2 regions of the Bradyrhizobium sp. BWC-3-1 genome follow, and region 2 is predicted to be linked to the other one. Evidence: riboswitches for the same ligand, from Rfam matches in the RefSeq annotation. Region 2 holds a riboswitch; the other holds the start of a gene.
What was found. Region 2 has a riboswitch for glycine ahead of RX329_RS36395 (FAD-dependent oxidoreductase). Riboswitches for the same ligand answer to the same signal wherever they lie in the genome.
Positions count from the first base shown of each region.

Region 1: it holds a riboswitch for glycine, as region 2 does, so the genes downstream of both, gcvT (glycine cleavage system aminomethyltransferase GcvT) here and RX329_RS36395 (FAD-dependent oxidoreductase) in region 2, are expected to answer to the same signal.

Region 1 covers NZ_CP136625.1:3,278,584-3,283,358, forward strand. Annotated here, with positions in the region: gene gcvP (aminomethyl-transferring glycine dehydrogenase) at 1-781, opposite strand, end outside; gene gcvH (glycine cleavage system protein GcvH) at 944-1,312, opposite strand; gene gcvT (glycine cleavage system aminomethyltransferase GcvT) at 1,324-2,472, opposite strand; glycine riboswitch at 2,616-2,705, opposite strand; gene alaS (alanine--tRNA ligase) at 2,926-4,775, shown strand, end outside.
Region 2 covers NZ_CP136625.1:7,564,991-7,569,765, forward strand. Annotated here, with positions in the region: gene RX329_RS36385 (hypothetical protein) at 1-361, opposite strand, end outside; gene RX329_RS36390 (trans-sulfuration enzyme family protein) at 1,175-2,350, shown strand; glycine riboswitch at 2,404-2,503, shown strand; gene RX329_RS36395 (FAD-dependent oxidoreductase) at 2,638-2,751, shown strand; gene RX329_RS36405 (ParB N-terminal domain-containing protein) at 4,163-4,612, shown strand.

The DNA.
Region 1 (4,775 bases), 4.3 Mb from region 2:
CGAGCTCGCCGGGCGAGGCGAGCAGTGTCAGCGCCAGCAGATCGGCGGCGATGATCGCGAGTGCGCCCTTGGCCTTCAGGCTGGCGATCGCGGGCCTGAGGTCGCGCACAGCGCCTGAACTGCCCGGGTATTGCAGCAGTGCACCAAGCACGTCGGTCTTGTCGAGATCGGTGAGGGGATCGCCCACGACCAGGGTCCAGCCCAGCGGCTCCGCGCGGGTGCGCATCACGGCGAGCGTCTGCGGATGCACGTCCTTGTCGACGAAGAAGGCCTTTGCTTCGACCCGTGAGTGCCGCTCCGCGAGCGCCATCGCTTCGGCGGCAGCGGTGGCCTCGTCGAGCAGCGAGGCGTTGGCGACGTCGAGCCCGGTGAGGTCGCAGATCATGGTCTGGAAGTTGAGCAGCGCCTCGAGCCGGCCCTGGCTGATTTCAGGCTGGTAGGGCGTGTAGGCCGTGTACCAGGCCGGGTTCTCCAAAATGTTGCGCTGGATTACCGCGGGCAGGATCGTGCCGGAATAGCCTTGGCCGATCAGCGAGGTGAAGACCTGGTTCTGGGCGGCGAGTTCGCCCATATGCGCGATCGCTTCGGTCTCGCTGAGCGGCTTGCCGAGATCCAGTGGGACGGCCTGCCGGATCGAGGCCGGCAGCGTCTGCGCCATCAGCGTATCGACGCTGTTCGCGCCGACGGCCTCGAGCATCGCGGTGACGTCGCGCGCGGAGGGGCCGATGTGGCGGCGAACGAAGCTGGTGGTGTCGCCGTTGGATTTGCGGTGCGCGGTCATCATGGGTCCTCGCTTCAGATGTTCTTGTCGCCGTCATGCCCCGCGAAGGCGGGGCATCCAGTAAACGCAGCCGCTTCGGCTAGGGCCGATGGGCCGCGGCGTACTGGATCGTCCGCCTTCGCGGACGATGACACCGAATATGAGGTCAGAGTTCGCATCATCTCACGCCGTGTGGGCCTTGTAGGCGGCTTCGTCCATCAGACCGCCGAGCTCGCTCTTGTCGGCAATCTTGATCTTGAAGAACCAGGCCGCGCCTTGCGCATCCGAGTTCACCAGTGCGGGCTCGGCGGCGAGCGCGGCGTTGGTCTCGAGCACTTCGCCCGTCACCGGCGCGTAGACGTCCGATGCGGCCTTCACCGATTCCACGACCGCGGCGGGTTCGGCCTTCTTCAGCGTGCGGCCGAGCTTGGGCAATTCGACGAACACGACGTCGCCGAGCTGCGATTGCGCGTAGTCGGTGATGCCGACGGTGGCGACATCGCCGTCGATCGCGAGCCATTCGTGGTCGGAGGTGTACAGCGTCGTGGTCATTTTCTCGGTCCTCAGCGTTTGTAGGTGTTTTTCACGAAGGGCATGGCGGCGATTTGCACGGCCAGGCGCTGGCCGCGCACCTCGGCGAAGAGTTTTGTGTCGATCGCGCTCGATGCGGTGGGCACATAGCCCATCGCGACCGGCGCATTCAGGCTCGGGCCGAAACCGCCCGAGGTGACCTTTCCGATCGGCTCGGCGGAGGTCGCATCCGCAAACAGCAGCGCGCCTTCGCGCACCGGCGCGCGGCCCTCGGTGCGCAGGCCGACGCGGCGGCGGGATGCGCCATGGTCGAAATGGGCGAGAATCTTTGCCGCGCCGGGGAAGCCCCCCGCACGCGCGCCGCCGGTGCGGCGGCTCTTCTGCACCGACCATTCCAGTGCGGCCTCGACCGGCGTGGTCGCGGTGTCGATGTCGTGGCCGTAAAGACAAAGCCCGGCCTCGAGCCGCAGGCTGTCACGGGCGCCGAGCCCGATCGGCATGACGTCCGGATTGTCCAGCAGGGCCTTGGCGAGCCGTTCGGCATCGCCGGCAGGAACCGAAATCTCAAATCCGTCCTCGCCGGTATAGCCTGAGCGCGAGACGAAGCAGTCGAGGCCGGCAACCCTGTGCGGGCCGGAATCCATGAATTTCATGGCGGGTGCTTCTGCACACAATTTCGTCAGCGCCGATTCCGCCTTCGGCCCCTGCAGCGCGATCAGCGCGCGGTCGGCAAGCGAATCGATCATGCAGTCGTCCGAGAGATTCGCGCGCAGATGCGCCTCGTCCTCGGCCTTGCAGGCGGCGTTGACGACCAGGAAGAGGTGATCGCCGAAATTGGCGACCATCAGATCGTCCAGAATCCCGCCCTCGGCATTGGTGAACTGGGCGTAGCGCTGCCGGCCCGGCGCGATCGCCAAGATATCCTGCGGCACCAGTCGTTCCAGCGCGCGGGCGGCGTCCTCGACCTTGCCGGATTTCGGCCTGAGTGCGATCTGGCCCATGTGGGAGACATCGAACAGGCCGGCTGCGTTGCGGGTATGAAGGTGTTCCTTCAGGACTCCGGCCGGATATTGCACGGGCATGTCATAGCCCGCGAACGGCACCATCTTGCCGCCGAGCGAGACATGCAGGTCGTAAAGGGGGGTGCGTTTCAGGGAGTCTTTGTCGTCGCGCGCAAGCATCGGGGGGCCCTCGGCGGTTCCCCGGGAACGATTTCCCGTGGACACCAGTCGAAGCCCCATCTGTCGCTGTGCCTGAGAGTATTATCCCGTCGGCGGACGCTGTCCGGACCTAAACCCGTCGGCGCCTCTTTCCAGATGCTGTCAAAGCCACGCGGTCCTTTTGCCTGAGAGTTTCCGGGGCGGTTGCTCCTTCGGCGCCGGCTACCAGTGCCGGTCTCTCCCGACGTGGCCGTACGATACAGAGGTAAAGACCACAGGCCGGCCAAGCCTGTCAACGCGGCATCGGCGGCTTTCCAACGGATTACGCGACTGCGGCAACGCCTTGATCTGGCTGCACAGTTTCTGGACAGCCAAGCTGGCCTTGTCTAAAAGCGCATTGGCCCGCAGATATCAGCCCAAACTTGCGGTTTGGGTGGCTGGAAGGCGGGTGCAAGCACACCCGATTGGATGAACATGAGCGGCGTCAACGAGATCAGGTCGACCTTTCTGAATTTCTTTGCCGAGAACGGCCACGAGATCGTGTCGTCCTCGCCATTGGTGCCGCGCAACGATCCGACGTTGATGTTCACCAATGCCGGCATGGTGCAGTTCAAGAACGTCTTCACCGGCGTCGAGAAGCGGCCCTATCAGCGCGCCACCACCTCGCAGAAATGCGTGCGCGCCGGCGGCAAGCACAATGACCTCGACAATGTCGGCTACACCGCGCGCCATCTCACCTTCTTCGAGATGCTCGGGAACTTCTCCTTCGGCGACTATTTCAAGGAGCGCGCGATCGAGCTGGCCTGGACGCTGATCACGAAGGAGTTCGGGCTCAAGAAAGACAAGCTGCTCGTCACGGTCTACCACACCGACGACGAGGCGGCCGGGCTGTGGAAGAAGATCGCGGGCTTCTCCGAGGACCGCATCATCCGCATCCCGACCTCGGACAATTTCTGGGCGATGGGCGACACCGGGCCGTGCGGGCCGTGCTCGGAGATCTTCATCGATCGCGGCGAGCACATCTGGGGCGGGCCTCCGGGCTCGCCTGAGGAGGATGGCGATCGCTTCCTCGAATTCTGGAATCTCGTCTTCATGCAGTACGAGCAGGTGACGAAGGAGGAGCGCGTGGCGCTGCCCCGTCCCTCGATCGACACCGGCATGGGGCTGGAGCGCATGGCCTGCATCATGCAGGGCGTCGACAGCGTGTTCGAGACCGACCTGTTCCGTCATTTGATCGACGCGACCGCGTCGGCTCTGGGAAGCGGACCGGACGAGAAGACCGTGGCCTCGTTCCGCGTCATCGCCGACCATCTGCGTTCGTCGGCCTTCCTCGTCGCCGACGGCGTGCTGCCCTCGAACGAGGGCCGCGGCTATGTGCTGCGCCGGATCATGCGCCGCGCGATGCGCCATGCGCAGCTGCTCGGTGCGCAAGAACCGCTGATGCATCGCCTGGTCTGGGCGCTGGTGCGCGAGATGGGCCAGGCCTATCCGGATCTGATGCGCGCGGAAAATTTGATCGAGGAAACGCTGCGGCTGGAAGAAACCCGCTTCCGCAAGACGCTGACGCGCGGCCTCGCCATTCTCGACGAGAAGAGCGCGTCCTTGAAGAAGGGCGACATGTTCGACGGCGACGTCGCCTTCACGCTGTACGACACTTACGGCTTCCCGCTCGATTTGACGCAGGACGCGCTGAAGTCGCGCGGCATCAGCGTCGACCAGGCTTCCTTCACCGACGCGATGGAGCGTCAGAAGGCCAAGGCGCGCGAGTCCTGGAAGGGGTCGGGCGAAGCGGCTTCCGAGGCGATCTGGTTCCCGCTGCGTGAGAAGCTGGGCGCAACCGAATTCCTGGGCTACGAGACCGAGAGCGCTGAAGGCGTGGTGACTGCGCTGGTCAAGGACGGCAAGGAAGCCACGAGCCTCAAGGCCGGCGAGACGGGCGCGATCGTGCTGAACCAGACGCCGTTCTACGCGGAGTCCGGCGGCCAGGTCGGCGACACCGGCGTATTGACCGGCGAGGGCGGCATCAAGTTCCGCGTCACCGACACCCAGAAGAAGCTCGGTGATTTCTTCGTTCACGTCGGCACATTGGAGAGCGGCGAGCTGAAGCTCGGCACCGCGCTGCAGCTCGAAGTGGATCACGGCAGGCGTTTTTCGATCCGCGCGCATCATTCGGCGACCCATCTCATCCACGAGGCGCTGCGCCAGGTGCTCGGCGACCACATCGCCCAGCGCGGCTCGATGGTCGCGCCGGATCGGCTGCGTTTCGACTTCGTGCATCCGAAGCCGATCACGGCGGAAGAGCTCGCGCGCGTCGAGGACATCGC
Region 2 (4,775 bases):
CCGAGAGATCATTCAGAAACTCGCCTGCGGCGGATACTGCGACTTCGGTGTAGCCATGATGATACATGGGCTGAACATGGCGGTTCGGCCATGCTTGCGCATTGCGCTCTTCCGAGCTGCTAATGATTATTGCAATCCTGGCGCGATCACGTCGCGCAATCGCTAACAGCGGCCTGGTATCCAGAGTCCAGAATAGCGTTCTGAACCCGGAGTAATAATCACAATTCTGCCATGAGGTCAGAATCACGGCATCGACATTTGCATCTGCTATGTTGGCGCACAGGCGGGCAATGACCTCCGCTTCACCCAGGCAGGTGGAGGCAATGCCATGTTGTTCTCCATCGCTTAATTTCATTTGCATGAGGTCGACTTCGCAGGCGACTGGCCGGTATGAGGGCGGTTCTGCCAAGGTTTGAAGCTGCGGCAGCTAACATCATACGCGATATACTGCTATGTCAGCCGGCTTCCTCAGAGCCGACATACCAGATATACTCGCCCGAAGTGGCGCAGCGAATCTGCCCGACGCAAGCGCCTACCAATCGTTCTAGCGCTGCAGAAGATTCTAAAAAGGGACCCAATGGTTGCAACCAAGGACGCAGATGCGCCCCGGCGGAGGTCAAAAGCATCATATGAAGGCGATGGAGGCATTGGCACAAAAGCGCACATAGGCATGATCGTGATGGATAACGCTCAGACTCTGTCACATGAAGCGCGTGGCATGCTTACCTTACCTGGCGTGGCGCTGTATCGAATCTCGACACCGGGAAATGGTGCAACTTCGCTTCGGTTGATCTATTGAAGGATGCGTTCTCTGGACTTGACGAAGCGCTGGCTCACATCAACGCAACGCGTCCGTCCTTTGAGTTTCGACCTGAGGACAAATAACTCCGCGACTTGATCGAGATCAATGCCTCGCTCAGAAAAATCGTGAAGGCTTTGTCGCAAGAACGATGCTTTGTCGCAAGAACGATCATGAGCTACGACTTCCCTGAGCGTGATGCAACGCCTGCTACAGCGAAATAGCTTTGCGGAATCGACTATTGTTAGACTACCCAAATAGCCCTCCAGACCTGCCGCTCGCGGGCAGTTCATACGATGCCGGCCGGCCCTCTTCGGGTGGTACGTATCGCGATAGGTCCGCGCAGAAAAGCAGAAGCGCTTGATATTAGGCCCCATGGACATCAGCTCGAACAACAACGAAACGCTGTGCGTCGCTCCGCCCCCCGCGTCGCTCGAAGGGTTTGCTAGTCTCTCGGTACCGCTTTATCGAGCTTCAACGATTGTTTTCCCAAACGCAGCGGCCTATCGCGCGCGTGCGACACGGTCGCCGGATGGCTATACCTATGGCCTCTCTGGAACTCCAACAACGCGGACGTTGGAGAACCAGCTGGCGGCAATTCATTCCGCAAGCCGATCTATCATCGTGCCGTCGGGGCAGTGCGCGATAACATCCGTTATGCTCGGCCTGGTGAACCATGGCGAGCACTTGTTGATCGCCGACAATGTCTATCCTCCGGTGAAGCTATTCGCGCGGACAATCCTTCAGTCCTTTGGAGTCGATACAGAGTACTTTGATCCGACTCGTCTCGCCGACCTCGACGCCAAGTTCCGACCTGGCGCAACCAAGCTAGTTTGGGTTGAGTCGCCGGGCTCAACCACGATGGAAATCTGCGATATCCCGGCCATCGCAGCGAGGTGCAGAAGATCTGGCGCGCTTCTGGGATGCGACAATACATGGGCGACTGGTTTGCTGTGTAGACCTCTAAGCCTGGGCGTGGATATCGTGGCCGAGGCGCTTACTAAATATGCAGGTGGTCACTCCGACCTACTTCTCGGTGCGATCATTCTTGATGATCTTGATCTGTATGCGCGTTTTCGGAGCACTTTGGGCGCTCTGGGGGTGGGCACATCCTCCGATGATTGCTCGCAGGCGTTACGGGGCATCCAAACGATGGCTCTTCGGATAAGGCACGCGGGCGCACTTGGCGAGCTATTCGCGCATCGCTTGGAAAAGTCAGGTCTTAAGGTCTTGCATCCATCTCTTCCTTCGTTCTCTGGGCATGCCTTATGGCAGCGTGACTTCGCGGGCTGCTCCGGTGTTTTTAGTCTTCTACTGCAGGGCGTCGATGTCGGCAAAGTTGACCGTGCTCTCGACCAGTTGAGGACGTTTGTCATCGGTGCTTCTTGGGGAGGAACGCGAAGCATTGTCGCCCCCATGACTGTCGCAGGCGAGCGGCAGGCAATGCCCTCGGAATTGCACCGAAGCTATATCCGACTGAGCCTTGGTCTGGAAAGCGCTGAAGAACTTTGGCGCGATCTTGAAAGAATGTCGGATGTTCTCTTGGGCTGATGTGCAACTGCACGTAACCCACGCTTAACGTTCGAGATATCGACGGGGCAATCTCAGGAACAGCGGGAGAGTTCGTTTCTGCTTCAAGGCTGAAACGGCGCCGACGGAGCAATCGCCCCGGAAACGCTTAGACAAAAGTACCGCTTTTCGGGGTTTAGCTCTGAAAAGCAGGACGGCAGTTCTGCGCCGATGGTGAAAGTCGTAGCCCTAGTGAGTGGGTGCGATGAAGCCCTTAGGCCAATGACAGAGGGGGGCAAATCACCCGCCGTGGGCGGGAAGTAACACCTATGACCACACCCGATACATCTTGCGTTTCCGTAATCGGCGCTGGAATTACCGGCATCACAACGGCCTATCACCTCGCCAGGCGTGGCTGCCGGGCGACAGTCTTCGGCCGCTAGCCCTTGCAGTCGAGCTTTTGGAGACGCGCATGTGAGCGATGCCTTCGACACGATGCCGGTGAAGTCGGACCGCAACGACGCGCGTAACATCGCGCAGCTGATGCGGCTAGCCTGATTACGGCCGGTGCACTGCAAGTTATCGACGCGCAGGAAGTGCGAGCCCTGCTGACGGCGCGCAAGCTGGTGCAGAGCAAGCTGCTGGACGTTGAGAACAGCCTGCGCGGAATCTTGCACGGCTTTGGTTCGCTCGGTTTCGATCTGGCCAGGATCGGACCGGAGGCTGGACCGCTATCGCAATAGCTTTATGCGGCCATGACGCCTGCGCTGCGGTGGAAACTCCCTTCACCAACGGTGGCCGGCTCTCTGCCTCGAACGCGGAGGTCTGGAACAGCTGGTCCACGGTACTGAAGGACATCAAGTTGATGTTCACGGCGGCAGCCTTGCTTCTCGTCAATCCGACACCGTCTTGGCACAAGATGTCGTGGATGGCGCAATTCGCTACGTCCATCCCGAAATACGAAGAGAACACAATCGCAACAGCACGCGAAGGGCGCGAACTCATCCCATGCGGATGGCGCAGGATGAAGAGATCACGGTCGAGTGTGAGAGAAAAGAAGAATCCTGCGCTTCCGTCACAGCAAGACCAAGTTCGACCCGGCAGCTCGGGTTTCCGCACTGCTGGCCAGGGGTGGCCTCGAGCGCCGAGCGGTGACGGCTAGGAGATTTGCGCGATCGAGCCGTCGCTCAGACCCATTCGCTCGCGGTTCTTGAGCGCCCGCCCGACCCGATCCACAACACGCTACCATCGCGCACCTGGCCAGGTTCGCTGTTCCAGATTGTGGACTTGACGCAATTGTCGCACCGACAGGCTCTCGGCAGAGGTCCGAAATTAGAACGTCAGTGGCTCGACTATGCAAAACAGTAACAGGCACGAACCAAGATGGCTCGAGCTTGCGTTTCTCGAAGGAGCGATACAGAGCGTTCTATGAAATCATCGCCATCCGATACGATGCTGGTCAGGCGTGTCGATGTTAGAATAAAGACAATCGATGCGTAAGATTTCCGACAACCTGTGCCGGGCCGAACGCGCCAGTCTTTGTTCGTACTCACGTGCATCCCCGGCGCGCTAAAATGCATTACCAAAAGTCGCAAAGCGCTGCTTATTGACCCGGATGTTCGCCTCCACAGTGCGGCCGAACTACGATAATATGAGTTTCGAAGACGCAAATTGCGGGACAGTAATTTTCAGGCCTCCGATCACATATAAGGCGCAGCGCCTTGCGATCAGTGCCCTCAAAATTGCTTACCTTGGCACGATACCTGCTCATATTCTCGTCAGAGCTCTTTCGCAGATCGCTTGTGTTTATCCAAGCGCCCCGTGGCGGAGCGAAGATGGGATGCGATTACTTAAATGAATGACGCTGGATCGAACTACTCCATAATTAAACTGCAAGTCACGCGGCTGAGGCCCACCGAAGAAATTGACATTGAACGAGCTAGGCTGCTGGCAAAGGCAATGAAGGAAGAGGGCAGGTGGACGGAGCCGATCTTAGTTGAACGCAGCCATTCTGTGATCATGGACGGTCACCATCGCTGCTTCTGTGCGATCGGACTCTGTTTGGCCGTCGTTCCATGCGTCCTGCTTTCCTACGACGACCCCAATTTGGAAGTAACCTATTGGGCCGATGGGGCACCTGTTGATGCGGCGCGTATTATCAAAGCCGGCCTTTCAGGTGATCTGATGAAATACAAGACAACACGACACCGGCTACATGTCCCACTGCCATCTTGCTCGGTGAACCTCGATGAGTTGAGACGACAATCACTGAAACAGCTGGTGGCTCAAAACGGATTGAAATGATTGGCCCTTTGTTGCTTGAGAATTTAGTGGAGCTACATCGCCCATCGAGCGAAGTTCGCGCTGGCTGATCGGCAAATAGCTGCTTGTTGGATAGTTTACTGTAAGGTGGCCGCGCTGCCGCAATGCTAGTGCCCCAAACCAGAAGGCCGCAATATAGGGTCAC